Regions from separate parts of the Ferdinandcohnia sp. SAFN-114 genome, predicted to be linked through region 2. Evidence: predicted binding sites of a transcription regulator. Region 2 holds the regulator's gene; each other region holds the start of a gene.
The links. The regulator Rex, encoded in region 2, represses fermentation and respiration genes when NADH is low (regulators of the CRP and FNR family bind a similar motif). The targets are predictions, from matches to a motif close to TTGTGAAATATTTCACAA.

Region 1 (4,780 bases), on a different contig from region 2:
TTCTGTCATTGCCGTTACTAATTCTAAACGATTTGCACCATGTTCTTCGGCCATTCTTGCATCTACTGCGTCTTGTACAATAATTTCAAGTAACATGTTTATTTCCTACCTTTTATGTAATTTGGTACCGCGGGGACGGTTCTTATGGTCCTTATAAGGAACCAAGAGAACCGTCCCTCTGGTCACTTTGACACTCTTCCCCACTTACCTTATTTTAAACATCTTGTACATATAATACCCCATTGTCCCAAAAAGAGACACAAAAAAACCAATCATGTACCACATGCCTAGACCTTCATTTCCTTGGGCGACGTTAATCATTTCCAATGCACCAATCACTAGGAAAAACGTAAGAAGGAAATTCATCACGACGAGCATTTTTCGAGATGCTCTATATATGCCTTCTGCGTTTTCGGGTGTCACCTCAACAGGGTAATTATGAATATGCGGAAACTTACTCAAGATAAACATGGTCTTGAATAAAAAGGTTGCAATGATTGGGAGGATGAGAACACTACCTTTACCACCCCAGCTATTTGGCTCACCAGAGATATTAAAGTGGGTAGGTACTCGATCCGGGATTTCACCCCAACTTACGATGATGTAAACATAAATACCAACTAAAAATAAAATTGATAGCGTTTCTAGTATTCTTTCAGATATTGTTTTTGGGAGTTTAAGCACTGGTTTGTTGGACATAAAAAAACCACTCCTTCCTCATACTTTTAATACGATGAAGGGGTGGTAAGGGTTTCAATTTAAGACATTAATTTCATAAAAATGTATTTCATGGTTGATATTGTATCTGTTACACTAAAAAAGAAATATAACACAATCGTGTTAGGTTAATAGCACGTTGCAAAGGAGAATACATATGAGTACGTTCGAACAAATGTTAGAGAAATATGCTGACTTAGCTGTGCGTGTAGGTGTTAATGTACAGCAAGGACAAAACCTACTTATCAATGCACCTATCTCAGCTGTAGAATATGTTAGAAAAGTTGTAAAAAAAGCTTATGAGGCCGGAGCAAGAAATGTATATGTCGAGTGGAATGATGACGAAATTACACGCACTCGCTTTGATTTAGCACCAGATGAAGCATTCCTGGATTACCCAATGTGGAAAGCGAAAGGAATGGAAGAACTCGCTGAAAACGGAGCTGCCTTTTTGTCTATCATTTCATCAAATCCAGATTTACTGAAAGGTGTCAATCCTGAGCGCATTGCCAATGCAAATAAAACTGCTGGTCAAGCACTGGAAAAATACCGAAATTATTCTCAAGCTGATAAAGTAAGCTGGTCCGTTATTGCTGTGCCATCAGAAAGCTGGGCTGAAAAAGTATTCCCAGACCTCTCCTCTGCAGAACAAGTTGAAAAGTTATGGGAAGCGATATTCCAAGCAACTCGTGTAGATACGGAAAATCCCGTACAAGCATGGAAGGATCACAATGCAACTTTGCATGCAAAAGTGGAGTACTTAAACAAGAAAAAATATAAAAAATTGCATTATACAGCACCTGGAACTGACTTGATGGTAGAACTTCCTGAGGGTCACGTTTGGATTGGCGGTGGTGGTGAAAACGAACAAAATATTCAATTCGTAGCCAATATGCCAACAGAGGAGGTCTTCACCGTTCCTGCGAAAGAAGGTGTAAATGGTTATATAAGCAGCACGAAGCCACTCAATTACGGGGGAAGCTTAATTGATAACTTTACGCTCACATTTGAAAATGGACGAATCGTGGATGTAAAGGCTGAAGCTGGTGAAGACACACTCAAACGCCTTGTGGAAACAGATGAAGGCAGTCACTATTTAGGTGAGGTTGCGTTAGTTCCACATAGTTCACCTATTTCACAATCAAAAATTCTGTTTTACAATACTCTTTTTGATGAAAATGCCTCCAATCACTTTGCAATCGGAAACGCATATGCCTTCTGTATTGAAGGTGGTAAAACAATGTCGCGGGAAGAGCTTGTAATAAAAGGAGCAAACTCAAGTATCACACACGTTGACTTCATGGTCGGTTCAGGTGAAATGGACATCGACGGCATTACGACTGATGGAACCATCGAACCCGTTTTCCGTAAAGGGGACTGGGCATTCTAATATAATATTGTCTCTAGTAAATTTAACAAGTCATATATAGGCATCATTGGAGGATTTTCTCTTCCAGTGGTGTTTTTTTCTTTTTAATTATAAAATAGCCAATAATTTTATTTATTGATGCTATTGAAATTTAGATAGTATTATGTAAATATAGATGACAAGACACTTGTATTTCCAGATGTATCTCTTAAACTTTTTATAACCAAAAATTACCTTACCTAAGTTTGTGAAATTATTATCAAACTTATTTATCCTAGGAGGAAAAACTATGAATCTATTAAAATTGCGTAAAATGTTACAGGAGTTCTTACTTGAAGATTTAGGTGAACTGGATGTAACAAGTCAATCAATTTTCCCAATTGAACAAACAAGTCAAGGCGTATTTATTGCTAAAGAGGAAGGAATTATTTCTGGATTAGCCATTATTAAGGAAGCCTATCGCTTATTAGATTCTACCATTGGAGTCGAGCTTCGTTTTTCTGACGGAGATTATGTTTATGCTGGCGATTCAATCGCAACAGTAAGTGGACCGACATCCCACCTACTCACTGGTGAAAGAGTGATACTGAACCTTATCCAACGAATGAGTGGAATTGCAACCGTTACAAACAGATGTGTAGAAGCTTTAAACGACCCTTCCATTCGTATTTGTGATACTAGAAAAACCATTCCAGGACTTCGTATGCTTGATAAGTATGCAGTTGTAACGGGTGGTGGCAAAAATCACCGTTTTGGGCTCTATGATGGGGTTATGATTAAGGATAACCATATCGCCTATTGCGGTTCGATTACAAAAGCGGTTGAAGCGGTACGCGAAAAAATTGGCCATATGGTAAAGATTGAAGTTGAAACGGAAAACAAAGAAGAAGTCTTGGAAGCTGTGGAAGCTGGAGCAGATGTGATTATGTTCGATAATCGTAGCCCTGAAGAAGTGAATGACTTCACAAAGTTAGTACCAAAGGGAATCATCACCGAAGCCTCTGGCGGAATAACTTTAGATAATTTAGCCACCTATTCCGGTACCGGTGTCCAGTATATATCATTAGGATTTTTAACCCATTCAGTAAAAGCCCTTGATATTAGCTTGCAAGTAAAAGAAGGTAACAAGAAATCTTCTTTCAATGAATGATGATATGCTACCCGAGTACATCTGACTTGTTAAAAGTACGAGTGGAACTCGGGTAGCATGACCTTTGGGGGTATTGTGAATGTCTAAAAAAAATTGGATTTATTCTTTCTTACTTTTAATTAGCAGTATTCTTTTAGCAGGTTGCTTGAATAAAGTTGGTGCGGTGTCTGTCTCTGATACTGGCGATATTCGAACGACTATTATTGGCGGACGGACAGGTGGCGCATGGTCTGTTTTTACAGAAGGTATCGCCGAGTCGATTCGTCGTGAAAATAAAGGTTCACTTATTACGGTTGAGCCTGGCGGAATTGTTGAGAATCCGGCTAGTGTTGGAACAAACACGGTCCCTTATGGTATCTCCTATGCCATGACAGCTTACGCAGCATTTAGTGGAACAGAACCTTATAAAGAAGCCTATCCAGATATACGGGCGATTAGTGTGGTGATTCCTGCTAACTATTATCAATTAATCGCACGAGCTGACGTGGAATTCGATTCATTGGACGAGGTGATTCAAAAGGAAGCACCGATGCGGCTAGCAGTTGACCAAAGAGGCTCTGCGGGTGAAATCATAACCCGAACGATTTTACAAGAGTACGATGTAACCTATAAAGATATAGCATCTTGGGGTGGTTCTGTTGATCATTTAAGTGGTTCAAAAACGTTTGAATTGATGGGAGATAATCGAATCGATACAACAGGAGATGCAGTATCCGTCCCATCCAGTGATATTTTAGAGGCGGCCATCACAAATGACATGAAATTTATTTCGATGGACCAAGATATACTTCAAGATGTAGCAGATAAGCTAGGAATGGAGCTAGGTACAATAGCGGCAGGGAGTTATAATTTTTTAAATCAAGATATACACACCCTATATACCCCTGCTATTTTAATTGTTCACAAGGATGTTCCTGAAGAAGAAGTGTATCGCGTTACAAAGGCTATCTATGAAAATGTAGAATATCTAGGCACAGTCCATAAGGAATTTAAGAAGCTATCAGACGAAAACTTTAGCAAAGTTGGGAAGGTCCCTCTTCATCCTGGTGCAAAGAAATTTTTCGTAGAAAAAGGACTAATCCATTAAATTTAGAAGGGAGTTCCCGAGATAATGGGCTTTACAAATTATATAACTAGAACCTTTTCTGAAGGTGAAAAGCGTGACTTGACAGGTCCCGCTGCTAAATATTTTAAAAGTATTGCATTCATCTTATCACTATTCCAAATTGTGTCTGTTGTCTGGGGAAAACTAGATCCGATCCAACTGTTGGCAACTCATCTAGCTTTCATTCTAATCTTGACCTTTTTATATTATAGTTTTTCAAAACAAAGCAGAACAAGCGCTACACCGACAATCCCTGACTATATTTGTTCACTCTTAGCTTTAGGTGCCGGATGTTATTTTAATATCCACGCTGAACGAATTTCGGAACGGATTCCAATTGTCGACCCTATGTCCCCTTTGGATATTTTTGTTGGCTTCGTATTTGTCCTATTAAGTATCGAAGCAGCACGTCGCACGATTGGAATGCCGATCGTCATCA
Region 2 (4,780 bases):
TACGGATTTCTTTTTCAGTTTTAAGAGGGTATTCGTCCCATAATTCATTTAAAACTCGCTTGTTCGAGTTGAGGTCCGCTTGTTGTTGATCATAGTAACCGATGGTCACATGTGAACCAAAGCGAAATGTTCCCTCTACGTTGTCGAGTTTTTCAATAATTGCTTTTAGTAAGGTTGATTTTCCGATTCCGTTTGGACCCACTAAAGCGATGCTATCTTCACGGTAAATATTGAAATTAATATTTTTGATAATCGGTTTGCCTTTTTCGTACGAAACGGTGATATCTTTTGCACTTAGTACGTCATTTCCACTTTGCCTCTCGATTTCAAATCGGAAGGAAGCTGACTTTTCATCACCTAACGGCCTGTCCATTAGCTCCATTCTTTCAAGTTGCTTTCGTCTACTTTGGGCACGCTTGGTGGTTGAAGCTCGAACTAGGTTTTTTGCGATGAAATCCTTTAGCTTTTCCACTTCTTCTTGTTGTTTTTCATATTTTTTCAACTCAAGTTCGTAGTTTTCAGCCTTGAGTTTTAAATAGTTGCTATAGTTCCCGACATATCTGGTGCTTGTGTGTCTTGAAATTTCATAAACTTGGTTGACCACTTTATCAAGGAAGTATCGGTCATGGGATACGATTAATAGTGCTCCAGGATATCCTTGTAGATATTGTTCTAGCCACGTAAGTGTGTTGATATCAAGGTGGTTAGTAGGCTCGTCCAAGATTAACAGATCAGGCTTGGTTAGTAATAGTTTACAAAGGGCAAGGCGTGTCTTCTGACCGCCGCTTAAGCTGGATATTTTGGTTTGGTAGTCTTCTTCTGTAAAATTAAAACCATGTAGAATGGATCGAATATCAGCTTCGTATTGATAGCCTCCCTTTTCCTTAAAATCAACCTGTAGCTGATCATATTCTTCAAGTAATTTTTGGTAATCATCCGGATTTTCAAAGAGGGATGGGTCTCCCATTTTAACCTCTAAGTCTCTAAGGTCTTTTTCAAGCTTTTGTAAGGAGGCAAAAACAGTTAGCATTTCCTCCCAGATGGTCAAACTCGATTCAAGTCCTGTATTCTGAGCGAGGTAATCAATGGTAACACTTTTCGGTTTGATAATTTCACCGCCATCATGAGACATATGGCCAGCAATAATTTTTAAAAGTGTTGATTTTCCAGCACCGTTTCGTCCAACGATGGCAATACGGTCACGAGTTTGTACTTCTAACTTTATATTCGATAATATAAGATCAGCAGCAAAATACTTTTTGAGCTGATTTACTTGTAGTAAAATCATGTTATTTCACCTCTTGTTTCTATCATCAGTGTATCTTATATTGTTTAATTAGAGCAACTGCAATGATATTGTTCACAGATGTATCAAAGACAGATGTGTTAAAATAGTGTATAGTTTATGGGAGGGTTTGTTTATGTCATCATTTACCCATTTTAATGAGCAAGGTCGTGCCAAGATGGTCGACATTACGGAAAAAGCAGATACTGTCCGTACAGCAATTGCAAAATCAAGTATTACTGTAAATAAAATCATTTATGAGCAAATAATAAATAATGAGGTTAGTAAGGGTGATGTCCTTGCTGTTTCTCAGGTTGCCGGGATTATGGCAGCCAAAAAGACGTCAGAGTTAATTCCGATGTGTCATCCATTGGCATTAAAGGGCGTTGATATACGTTTTAGCTGGACAATCCAAGATGAATATATTTTAAATATCACGGTTTCAGTTAAAACAAAGGGTAGTACAGGTGTCGAAATGGAAGCACTTACTGCTGCATCTGTTTGTGCGCTAACTGTCTATGATATGTGTAAAGCGGTTGATAAAGGAATGGTCATTGGACCAACTTATTTGGCTGAAAAAACAGGTGGAAAGAACGGAGATTTTATAAGGGAGCTATAGTTAGTTCCAAGTTAGTGGAGGAATTAAGGTGAATCTTGAACAATCAAAAATACCACAAGCAACTGCCAAAAGGCTGCCACTTTACTATCGATTTTTGAAAAATTTGCATGCCTCAGGAAAACAGAGGGTTTCATCTGCAGAACTAAGTGATGCGGTTAAGGTTGATTCCGCAACAATTAGGAGAGATTTTTCTTATTTCGGAGCATTGGGAAAAAAAGGGTATGGTTATAATGTCAATTATTTATTATCCTTTTTTAGTAAGACCTTAGATCAAGACGAGTTAACGAAGGTTACTCTAATCGGTGTAGGGAATTTAGGTACAGCATTTTTACATTATAATTTTTCAAAAAATAATAATACAAAAATTGAGCTTGCGTTTGATGTGGATTATAATAAGGTAGGTAGTAGTATTGGTGGAGTAAAGGTACACCATCTTGATGACCTGGAAAAAGAATTGCCTGATGATGTAACGGTGGCTATTCTAACGGTGCCGGTTGGGGCAGCTCAGTCGATTACAGACCGCTTGGTTAATAAAGGGATCAAGGGTATTCTTAATTTTACCCCAGCACGAATCAATGTGCCTGAACATATTCGGGTTCACCATATTGATTTGGCCATAGAACTACAAGCCCTTGTATATTTCTTAAAGCATTATTCAAATGATTCAAATGATTCAAGTGAAGAATAATAATAGATCTTATAATTGTAGGGAGGTGACTTACAGTGGGAAGTCTTGGATTTGGTAGTATTTTATTGATTGTATTTGCAGCGTTATTAATCTTTGGACCGAAGAAGTTGCCTCAACTAGGAAAAGCAGCGGGTAATACATTGCGTGAGTTTAAAAACGCAACAAAAGGTTTAGCAGACGATGACGATGATGATGTTAAGAAGAATGAAACTCAAGATGTGAAGTAATGATAGGATGAGTCACATGAATGAAAAAGAAATGTCCGTCTATGATCATATTGGAGAGTTACGAAAACGACTGATCTACGTAGTCGTTTTCTTCTTCATTGTTGCATTAGGAAGCTTTTTTCTCGCAGAGCCAGTTATTCTCTATTTGCAAAATGCAGAGGAAGCAAAAGAGCTGACAATGAATGCTTTTCGTATGACAGATCCAATTAAAATCTATATGCAATTTGCTTTTATCATTGCCCTTGTTATCTCATCTCCTTTTCTCCTTTATCAGCTTTGGGCCTTCATCAGTCCTGGCTTATATGAAAAGGAAAGAAAGGTAACCTTGAGTTATATTCCGCTTTCGGTAATCCTTTTTCTAATAGGAGTTTCTTTCTCCTACTTTATTTTGTTCCCGTTTGTAGTGAACTTTATGACAAGGTTAGCGGAACGCCTTGATATAAATCAGGTGATTGGAATTAACGAATATTTTCAATTCCTGTTGCAATTGACTTTACCGTTTGGCTTTTTGTTTCAACTGCCGGTTATTGTGATGTTTTTAACAAGATTGGGAATAGTAACACCGATGTTTCTATCTAAAATACGAAAGTTCGCGTATTTTATTCTATTAGTCATCGGAGGTTTAATCACACCTCCTGAAATAATCTCGCATTTAATGGTTACAGTACCGTTATTCGGATTATATGAAATCAGTATTCTTGTATCAAAAAGTGCCTACAGGAAGGCACTAAAAGCAGAAATGGAAGCGGCAAATTCGATAGAGTAGGGAAATCTATAAAAAAAATAACCTCCGTTGTGAGGTTATTTTTTTGTTTTTGAGATCTTTTTTATTTTACTGTGAAGGACAAACATTCGGATAGCCACACCAAAGTCGAATGTTGCGACAAGTGCTAGAAGGATGGTAGAGAAGTTCCAAACGGTCTCTGTTGCACTATTAATCGCAATATAGGTAAACAGAATCCCCATTAGCGTGTAAATGATGCCCATTACAAAAGGTGAAGTTCTTCGCATAAATTAAAAGCCTCCAATAAATGTCTGTTGCAGCTTCTCGGCTTGCTTCATGATCCTTTCTATATCATCTGCAAAAATCGTTTGAACCACTACAACAAAAGTATTCATTGCAACATGTGCAAAGATTGGAACGATAATCCGTTTTGTCCGTACATAAAGGAAGGCAAAGGTAAAGCCCATCGCTGTATAAATCAGAATATGCGTAAAGTCCATATGCACTACTGCAAAGATTAACGAACTAATCAGGGCAGAAATGAAAAAGTTAAATTTTTTATATAAGGAACCAAAAATAATTTGGCGAAAGATAATTTCCTCAAGGATTGGCCCAATAATGGAAACTACGATTATAAGCAGTGGTAGGGATTTTACCAAGGCCATAATTTCTTGGGTGTTCTCAGAACCAGCCTCAATACCAAGCAAATGAATCTCAATATTAGCTGCAATAACCTGAGCAGTCATTGCCATGAATATACCTGCTATTGCCCATCCAATCGCTTCTCCTTTTGAAGAACGATGAAGATTTTGATGTCTTTCATTAATATCTTGTCTTAATAAAAATAAAACAATCGGAAGTGCCGCCACAAAACTAATAACAGTCCAAAGGGCAATAATCGTATTCGGGTCAACATCATCTCCGATTCCTAAAAGCAATAGAAGCGGGATACCTAAAATTCCAGAGAACTGCATGATAATGTAAGTGAAAATGACATACCAATAACGAGCTTTCATGAAAATCTCCTTTAGTAGTTGGAATAAATATCAAGTTTTTATACTTTTGTCCACTTTTTGTATTGTATCATATATTCGCTTATATCCATTAGTATTATGCAAATTCAAATTTTCATTGAAGAAAGTAATTTGTTGGTTTATTTTTCCTGCCTATAACATAGGATAGATAGGTGGGCCAAGTTTCGCATGATAAAATTGAACTTTTTTGTAAATTTCTATCT
Region 3 (4,780 bases), on a different contig from region 2:
CGCTCTTGCACGATCGCCACTTACAAAGGTATCAGATACAATTCCAGCAAGTAAAAAACATATTATACCCAAAGTCCCAGAAATAACTGAATATGTTTCAAATTGACGAGTAGACAAACCAATTAATAGTAGAAGTCCAGAGGTTACTATACCTAAAATTAAGCCTACTCTCAAACATAATCCCTCCTTTAAGATAGCTCTGATATTATTATTTTATCACATTTTTCAGAAAATTATGAGTGTTAGACTTGAATAATAACAAAGACGTTGCGACCTAACATGGCAACGTCTTTTTGATACATATCGTGTGATCCTCAAATTGGCTTACGGTTTATTTTTTCATATTCAGCTTTATTATTGATATTCTCAAATTCCATACCTTGTAGCTGAAGATCTTGGTCGTTAACAAATTTTACATTGCAAGTGCCTAATAACTGTGTCATTTTTAATTTTTTATCTTTAAGTAATTGTTCTATCTTTTTTGCGACTCTAGCATGATACACGGCAATTAATGGCTGTTGTCTTTCATTGATAATGGGTACGATTGCATCAATACTTTGATCATTGGTAAAAGTAATAAGCTGCTTTACTAGATTGTCTGTAACAAAAGGCGTATCACAAGGTAAAATTACATACCAATCAGAGTTTGTTTTCTGCATGACTGTGAATATACCAGCGAGTGGTCCATTTCCCTGAAATTCAGGTAAATCCTGAATTATGGAAATCGAGGCTTCGTTTCGAAATTGCTCTTCTAATACAGGATGGCTCACAATATAAAGTTTGTCCACGTTATCTTTTAATGCATCAATTGCATATTCGTAAAAAGATTTATTTTGAAATTGCGCAAATGCCTTAGGGCTTCCGAATCTCCTTGATTCCCCCCCAGCCAAAAGAACACCTATGAATGTCGGTATTTTCATCAGTAAACACCCTTTTGATTTTTTCTTCATAGTAGCATGAATGAAACAGCCTACCAAACAAAAAAACATCATGAATCAAAAAAAGTGTAAACAAAGCCGTTAAAGACTATGCCTACACTATGTGAAAGATTGGAATCTGCGATTGATTTTTATTTTTTACCGATTGCAACGCGCCATACTTCAGGTCCCTGTTCAAGGTATTCCCAAGTGAATGCATCACCACGTTCGATCATAAACTGGTATTGGAGTGGTCTTGGATCGTGGTCATTTGATAGCTCCATGATTTCACCTGGTTGTAAACTATCAAATGTTCTAAAGATTGTTGGGTGCTTATCCTTCGGTGCATAATCTGGTGCGTTTACTTTCGCTGCAAATACCATATTAAAATTCCTCCTTTTGATTTATGGGTCCATTGTACCCGAGTCTTTTTAGACCATGTTGTGAAGCTAATCACTATTTACGTATGTTTTTTATCATATGAACCGAAAACTATGCGATAATTAGATTAAATGAATATCCCACGTAAACATCTTGTCATTCTTCATGATTGTGGAGTTTAAAAGAATTAACGGGGTGAACACATGAAGGAATTTGTAGGCAAATGTAAGGAATGTGAAAAAGAAATTTTTTGTTTAGATGGTTTTATTAATGGTGTTGTATTAGATGATAAAAATGGAATACTTTGCTTTAATTGCGCTGAAGAAAAGCATGATAACTAAGCTAGGAGTTTGACTCCTAGCTTTTTTGTGTCCAATTTTTGAACATTGTTGTCATCCTCACCGACTATGATTTAAATCACTGTTTTAAAAAGTGGAATTGTTACACTAAATGTTGAGTAACCGCATATATAGTTTATTTTGAACAAGGAGTGAGACAGATGGGATTGCCATCGATTCGTGAACAATTGAAAGGAGTACCCTTGTTTCGGGAACTAACATCAGAAGAACTCGACCCAATTGTAGAAATTTCACAGTCACGATTATATAAACAAAAGATGTTTATCTTTATGCAAGACGATCCACTTGATCGTGTATTTTTCATCCAATCTGGAAAAGTAAAAATTTACAAGTCTGATATGCATGGGAAGGAACAAATTGTTTCTGTTCTAGAAGCAGGAGAAATGTTTCCTCATGCTGGCTTTTTTCGAAAAGGCGGATATCCCGCACATGCCGAAGTAATCGAGGATTCAAATATCATCTTCACCCCCATTGATAAGTTTGAAGACATATTGCTAAAAAATCCTGAGCTTTGCATAAAAATTTTTAAAGTGCTTGGTGAAAAAATAATAGACCTCCAAAAACGTCTAGAAGAACAAATTTTGTTAAGCACCCAAGAGCAAATCATTATGCTTTTACTTCGTCTATGTAGGAGTAATGGTGAAAAGACTGGAAATCGCTTTAAACTTACAACTCATTTTACAAATCGAGAACTCGCTAATATGATCGGAACAACTCGTGAATCAGTTAGTCGAACGATTTCTGTTTTGAAAAAGAAACATATTGTTGACTTGACTACAGACGGTTATTACTTATTAGATCATATGAAACTGCATGATGAGATTTTCTAAAACTAAATTTCAGCTTAATTGACAATCCTAAATAAAATTTGCATTTGTGATTCAGGTCACAACGTTACTCATTGAAAATGATTATCATTAGTTTATAAACGTTGATAAGGGGGACTTTTAAGTGGAATCAAAAGTAGTGGAAGTAGATGTTAGGGAAGATCTTAAAAATAAGATTGAGCCATTTCAAAAGATTATGGAAGCCGTTAAACCTTTACAGGATGGAGATACATTCATCTTACATGCGCCATTCAAACCGACTCCTTTATTTCCTATTTTAAAGGCAAAAGGGTTTTCAAACGAGGTAGAGCAAATTGATAAAAAACATTGGAAGGTTACCTTTACTAAAGAGGTGTCAAATAATGCAATTAGATAATCGAGGTCTTGAGCCTCCTACACCAATGATGAGAACATTAAAGGCTCTCGAGAAACTAAACAAAGGTGAAACATTGACGATTATAAATGATCGTAGACCTATGTTTTTATATGAACAGCTTGAAGAACTTGGTTACAAGCATATAACAGAACCACATCCTGAAGGCGGCTTTCAAATTAAGATTACAAAATAAGGAGCTGCTTGATCATGATACATCAATTATCAAATGAAACAAATATCCGGCTACCACTTTCTTTTATTTTATTTAGTGTTGCGGCATTGTTCACATCCCAAGTCATCCTCCTATTCAATGGACATATGGTGATTGATGGGAACTTTAGAACCCCTGCCATTCTATCATCAGCTCATTTACTTATTCTTGGTTGGGCCTTAATGGTTGCGATGGGGGCAATGTATCAGCTTGTACCGGTAGCATTTTTGACTCCGATTTGGAGTGAAAAATTTGGATTTATTCAATTTTGGATAACGGCAATTGGATTTGGCGGATTTGGTATCACTCTTTCTTTTTCACCAGCCATTTCTATTTTTACAGGATCACTCGCTGTAATTGGAATATTATTATTTCTTGTTCAAATGTTTATGACAATGAAAAAACAGGCAAAGAAAAACATTCTAACTGCTTTTGTTGGTAGTGCTCTATTTTGCTTGTTACTCACTATTTCATTAGGAATACTATTGATTGTTAATTTAGGTGCGGGAATAGCCCACCTAGATCATTTTGCTGTTCTAAAAAGTCATATTCTACTAGGGGTGGCAGGATGGTTTACATTTTTAATTTTCGGCTTTTCTTATAAAATGGTCCCTATGTTTTCGTTAGCTCACGGATTTTCGATGAAATTATCAAGTTGGGTCTATACTATTTACGCCATCGGACTTGTCGTAACCATTTGCAGCTTTATTACTGAAGTGAACTTATTGTTACAGGTTGGTATGGTTTTGCTTTTTGCAGGTTTCGCCTTATTTTCTTACCATATTTCCACTATCATCAAGGTTAGATTAAAGAAAAAGCTTGATAAACCATTTATTTTTTCATTAATTGCCATTTGTTTTGGCTTAGTTATTCACTTTTTTGGAATGGTTATTGCGTTCCTACCAGGGCATTACGAAATTTATGGCGTCCTTGTCTTTCTTTATATTTTCTTGTGGATTGCTGGTAGCATTCTTGGCTATTTATATAAAATTATTCCTTTTCTTTGGTGGACACATAAATATAGCAAACTGATTGGTAAACGTGATGTACCTACTTTAAAACAAATGATTGATGAAAAAATGGCAGTTCCCATTTTTACAGGTTTCATTACTGGATGTGTTGTCGTAATTTTAGCCATTGCAACTAGACAATTGCTTATCTTTTCAGTTGGCCAAAGCATTGTTGTCACTTCAACATTCTTTTTCAGTTACAGCATTATAAGGGTTCTATTTAAATAAAAGGGGAGAAACATAATGGAATTAAAAGAAAAAATCCTTGAGCAGTTAAAACAAGTGATTGACCCTGAATTAAATATTAATGTTGTTGATTTAGGACTTATTTATGAAATTAATATTAAAGAAAATAATAATGTGTATATTGAAATGACGCTAACTACACCTGGTTGCCCACTACATGATAGTATTACCAGTGGAGTAAAGCATGCAGTTGCCTACCTTGAAGAAGTAAATGATATAGAGGTTTTAATGGTATGGCATCCTGCTTGGTCCCCTGAGCGGATGTCTGAAGCTGCCATGAAGCAACTCAGAGGTTAACTATATTTAGCAAAATGCAGGGGATTTCACATTCTTAGATTGTTTCGTTATACTTAAGAAAAGCGCAAGGCGCCGTATTTCGGCGACAAGCATAAGACGAGCGCTTACGAAGGTGTTCTATACCTTCAGAAGCGATTGGCTTATGACCTCGAGCCG
Region 4 (4,780 bases), on a different contig from region 2:
GACGAGTGTCCCTATAGCAAGAAAAGGCAACGAGCCAAATAGTAACCACATTCCGCACATTAACCACTCAAAAAGGGTGAGTGAGATACCGTTAATCATTGCCCCTGAAGTAAAGATAATAAGAATCGAAAAAATATGAATGACCGTTTGACCGACCATCTTTGCAGCGAAATAGGCTTGGTCAGATAATGGAGTAATTCTCATAAACATCGACCAGCCTTGTTTTCTTTCTTCAACGAGCCGGATGCCTAGTGTCATAATAGCGGATCCCATCACACTAAACGCAGCCATTGACATTAAATAATGAGCTTGCCATAACTGCTGATCGTCCATTCCTGAATTAAAAATTCTTGTAAAAACGACGTAAAAAACGATGGGCATGAACAATGACCAAAATACATAGTAGGGATTACGGAAAATTCTCAAAACCTCAAACTTACATTGCATCAAAAAACCGTTCATTTTAGATTACCTCCCTTTTTTCTACTAGCTGTTCAAACGCATCCTCGAGACGTCCGCGTTCAATTTCGATATTTTCAACGGAAAGTTTCTGAGAAAAAATAGAGGCTAGGACTCCATCTGTATGATCCGTTAATAAAAATATCCGACCATTCTTTTCATACACATCTGTTACATGGGGAAGATTTATTAATTCCTCAAAGTTTATTGCAGAAATTGGCGTAAAAGAAACAGACTGTTTTAATAACCTAGCCTTTATACTTTTGGGGGTTCCGTCCCCGATTATTTTTCCTTCATGAAAGAGAATGACTCTTTCGGCAATATCATCGGCCTCCTGTAAATAATGGGTTGTAAATAGAATCGTTTTACCACGTTCTTTCAAATCAATCACTGTATTCCAAAAAAGTTTTCTTGAGGTTACATCCATTCCTACAGTGGGTTCATCAAAAAATAACACATCAGGGTTTCCTGCCATAGCAAGCGCAAAGCCAAGTCGTCGTTTTTGACCGCCTGAAAGTTTATTGGCACGTTTTTGTAACTCATCCTTTGTAAATCCAGTAAAAGCAACTAGTTCCTCATATGATAAAGGGTGTGGATAATAACTTCTAAAAAGCTGGATAACTTCCCGTACCTTTAGTGCATCAATCACACTTACCTCTTGCAGCAATGCTCCGATTTTCTCCCGTACGGCTTGTTTCTTTGGATGACTCCCAAATAATTGAACACTCCCATCACTTGGCTCCAATAGCCCAAGCATCATCATTATGGTTGTTGTTTTCCCAGCCCCATTTGGCCCTAGAATAGCAACAACCTCACCCTTTTGAATTGAAAAGGAAACCTGATTAACAGCCATCTTGTTTTTAAACAACTTACTAACTTGGTTTACTCCAATAATAGATTCCATAAAAACACCTCCACCATCATTGTAAAACCAAAGGACCACCAAAATTAGTGGATAATGTCATCAACCTACATGACAATTGTCATCTGGGACACAGGGACAGGTTCCTTGACCCACCATTTTTTTCCTGGGACAGTGGACCTGTCCCCTTGACCCACCTCTGACTCACGAGAAAAAAGTATGTTTGATTTTCTTGAAATTCCGTAAACTAGGGAAAATACATATAGATTGTTTGGAGGAGGAGTACGAAAGTATGAAGACGCAAAAGTTGCAGTTGCCACTTCAAACCTCAAGTTTGGTTGTAGGTTTTATGGTGTGGGTGATTCTTTCTTCCTTGATGTCGAGCATTAAGCAGGATATACCTTTAACCGATAACCAGACCGCTATGGTTACGGCCGTTCCTGTCATCTTGGGTTCACTGTTGCGAATACTATTAGGATATTGGACAAATAAATTTGGGGCCAGATGGTTGTTTTTCCTTGGATTTGTTATCCTGATCCTTCCTATTTTTTATATCAGTATTGCTGATTCCATGTTTGATTTGATTCTAGGAGGACTTCTTCTCGGTATTGGGGGAGCCCTGTTTTCGATTGGGGTTACTTCCTTACCGAAGTACTATCCGAAGGAACGTCATGGATTTGTCAACGGGATTTATGGTGCAGGTAATATTGGTACTGCAATCACTTCATTTGCAGCACCAGCGCTTGCAATTAGCATTGGGTGGCAAAGTACGGTTCGCTTGTTTTTAATACCTGTCATTTTATTTGCACTTTTAAACTTTTTGCTTGGTGACCGTAATGAACCTAAAGTAAATAAACCATTAAGTGAACAGATAAAAAGCGTTTATAAAAATGAAAAGCTTTGGTTCATCAGCTTATTTTATTTTGTAACCTTTGGCTCTTTTGTTGCGTTTACAGTGTACTTGCCGAACTTTTTAGTCACTCATTTTGGATTAAGCTCGGTCGACGCAGGATTACGAACAGCTGGGTTTATTACACTCGCTACCCTTTTAAGACCAGTTGGGGGTTGGCTTGGGGACAAGTTTAATCCGTATCTCATTTTGTTTATTGTTTTTAATGTGATCACGTTCGCAGGCGTGCTCTTGGCGTTTACACCGGATATTGTTTTATACACTATAGGCTGTTTACTCATCTCTATATTTGCGGGAATTGGGAACGGAACAATCTTCAAGCTCGTCCCATATTACTTTTCGAAGCAAGCTGGGATTGTAAACGGAATTGTGTCGGCAATGGGGGGATTAGGTGGTTTCTTCCCACCAATTGTTCTCTCAATTGTGTTTGGTATGACGGGACACTATGCGATCGGGTTTATGTCACTCGCGATGTTTGCACTATTAAGCTCTGTATTCGTTGTGTGGATGTTCTATACGGAAAGAATTCAACTTGAGGCAAAGCTTATCGAGAATGTTGCTCAAGGAATGATGGTTACGAATCCGAAAGGCATTATTCAAAAAGTTAACCATGCATTCACAACGGTTACCGGATTCGAACCGAACGAAGCAATCGGAAAATCCCCAAGTATTCTCCGTTCAGGAAAGCATGATGCTGCGTTTTATGAACAAATGTGGGATTCAATTCGCTCGAAGGGATTCTGGCAGGGAGAGATTTGGAATCGACGAAAAAACAAAGAGCTTTATCGAGAATGGCTAACCATTAGTGAAGTGAAAAATGAAGCCGGCGAGGTTAAATATTATGTTGGTCTCTTTAACGACTTGACTGAAAAACAGGAGACATGATAAAGGGCTGGGGTTCAAACCTCGGCTCTTTTTATGATGGTGGAACCACTTTATAACGCAAATATTAATAATAAAACGCAATTACAAAAAATAACACGCAAATCCACGAAATAAAGCGCAATTATCCAAAATAAAACGCATATCTACGATTTACGAAATTAACCCCAATTCGAAAACACCCCTTTTTCAACTCCAACTAACTCGCAACCCAAATTTATGACATTTTTCGCAAAATGTAAGCTCGTAAGTTTAACGGGAATTAAGATGGAAAGGATTATGAAGGAAGAAAAAATAATCTTTTGTAAATGATGAAAGGATGATAGTTATGTCAACAGGACCAAGTTTACGAAAAACAGATTCTCATTCAGCGATACACGAGGCGGCACTTCATGAAGCGAAGGAGCTTAGAAATCTATTTAGAAAGTGTGTTGAACAAGGAGATAAGGAAAAAGCATTACAAGTGGCGGAGATTGCAATTGACCATTGGGAATCAAGAACACTCAAGCATGCGGATTCCGAAGAAGAAGGATTGTACAAAGAAATAATTGAACAAAACCCGAAACTTGAAAAACTAGTGAATCAATTAACCCGTGACCATGATTTAATGCGCCGCATAGTTGCAACGATGAAGAAAAGCCTTGAGACACAAGAAGCGGATTACCGGATGATTCCACTACTAGATAGCCTAATTATCATCGATGAAATCCATAATGATGATGAAATGAATAAACTGCTAGCATCTAACGAATAATAAAATGAAAAATTAGGAAATAGAGGAAAGGGGATGTAAATGGGTAAAAAAGATGTAATTGAGGAAAAGATGCTGCGTTTTGCGGCTCCCAACTTATATAAGAAGATGGTTGAAACATTTTTAGCATATAACATTCATTCTTATGACATCTACGCCACGGTTGTGAAGCAGGAAAAAGGGTTTGAGCTCACTTTGCGATTCTCTGAATCATTTTCACAAGCTGTCACAGGCTTCGTAAGTTTTGAACAGGCAGAGAATCCGGATGAAGAGGTTATGAGCTTCTTTAAGGAAACTGCAGAGAAATGCAAGAATCAGTTGATTTCCGACTATTACAAGATGATTAAACTATAGAGCTATTAGTATAAAAATTCTACTGACTCTAATACTTTCAAGGAACAAAGAGTGATAGGTTCTATTAAAAAAGAAGGGGTTGATTGATTGTTTTCAATGGAGAATGACGTATTGTTAATTGATGATCGGGAAGATTTGATTGCTGTTCTAAGAATGAGATTTGGTGACATCCCTGGAAAAATAATTGAAGAAATCTATCAAATCCAGGATATTAGTACACTTCAGCGACTTATTCTCGCCGCAGCAAATGCATCAAGCTGGAAAGTCTTCCTCGAAGAATTCCAAGCGGGAACGCAAAGCTTCAGGTTAGTGGGTGAAGATTTTAACCCATTGGCAAATATTCTAAAGGGAAGGGATGGAGACTTTGGCAAAACAGAATAGTCTCTTCCACTCGCTAAAGCATTTAGTGCGTGGAGAGCGTATTAACGATGGTTGGACAGAAGAAAATCCACGCCCGCGTGACTGGGAATCAATTTATCGCAATCGCTGGGCCCATGATAAGATTGTCCGTTCCACACATGGGGTGAACTGTACAGGTTCATGTAGCTGGAAGATCCATGTG

Region 1: the regulator Rex is predicted to act here: its motif matches at 2,332-2,349, upstream of nadC (carboxylating nicotinate-nucleotide diphosphorylase).
Region 3: the regulator Rex is predicted to act here: its motif matches at 1,359-1,376, upstream of ACR65M_RS06745 (DUF2249 domain-containing protein).
Region 4: the regulator Rex is predicted to act here: its motif matches at 3,331-3,348, upstream of ACR65M_RS10970 (hemerythrin domain-containing protein).

What each region holds. Positions count from the first base shown of each region.
Region 1 is NZ_JBPFDQ010000009.1:76,297-81,076, reverse strand. It holds gene ACR65M_RS04785 (copper homeostasis protein CutC) at 1-96, opposite strand, end outside; gene ACR65M_RS04780 (DUF1648 domain-containing protein) at 205-699, opposite strand; gene ACR65M_RS04775 (aminopeptidase) at 875-2,107, shown strand; gene nadC (carboxylating nicotinate-nucleotide diphosphorylase) at 2,376-3,236, shown strand; gene ACR65M_RS04765 (TAXI family TRAP transporter solute-binding subunit) at 3,316-4,323, shown strand; gene ACR65M_RS04760 (TRAP transporter permease) at 4,348-4,780, shown strand, end outside.
Region 2 is NZ_JBPFDQ010000072.1:5,366-10,145, forward strand. It holds gene ACR65M_RS19715 (ABC-F family ATP-binding cassette domain-containing protein) at 1-1,288, opposite strand, end outside; gene moaC (cyclic pyranopterin monophosphate synthase MoaC) at 1,422-1,904, shown strand; gene ACR65M_RS19725 (redox-sensing transcriptional repressor Rex) at 1,933-2,592, shown strand; gene ACR65M_RS19730 (twin-arginine translocase TatA/TatE family subunit) at 2,628-2,819, shown strand; gene tatC (twin-arginine translocase subunit TatC) at 2,836-3,585, shown strand; gene ACR65M_RS19740 (YdiK family protein) at 3,621-3,830, opposite strand; gene ACR65M_RS19745 (CPBP family intramembrane glutamic endopeptidase) at 3,834-4,559, opposite strand.
Region 3 is NZ_JBPFDQ010000014.1:71,440-76,219, reverse strand. It holds gene ACR65M_RS06755 (DUF5316 family protein) at 1-174, opposite strand, end outside; gene ACR65M_RS06750 (molybdenum cofactor guanylyltransferase) at 315-920, opposite strand; gene ACR65M_RS06745 (DUF2249 domain-containing protein) at 1,070-1,300, opposite strand; gene ACR65M_RS06740 (hypothetical protein) at 1,502-1,639, shown strand; gene ACR65M_RS06735 (cyclic nucleotide-binding domain-containing protein) at 1,798-2,487, shown strand; gene ACR65M_RS06730 (DUF2249 domain-containing protein) at 2,609-2,860, shown strand; gene ACR65M_RS06725 (DUF2249 domain-containing protein) at 2,847-3,053, shown strand; gene ACR65M_RS06720 (heme-copper oxidase family protein) at 3,068-4,309, shown strand; gene ACR65M_RS06715 (metal-sulfur cluster assembly factor) at 4,325-4,624, shown strand.
Region 4 is NZ_JBPFDQ010000028.1:36,950-41,729, reverse strand. It holds gene ACR65M_RS10985 (ABC transporter permease) at 1-462, opposite strand, end outside; gene ACR65M_RS10980 (ABC transporter ATP-binding protein) at 464-1,363, opposite strand; gene ACR65M_RS10975 (nitrate/nitrite transporter) at 1,614-3,116, shown strand; gene ACR65M_RS10970 (hemerythrin domain-containing protein) at 3,442-3,867, shown strand; gene ACR65M_RS10965 (hypothetical protein) at 3,907-4,218, shown strand; gene ACR65M_RS10960 (hypothetical protein) at 4,315-4,599, shown strand; gene ACR65M_RS10955 (nitrate reductase subunit alpha) at 4,583-4,780, shown strand, end outside.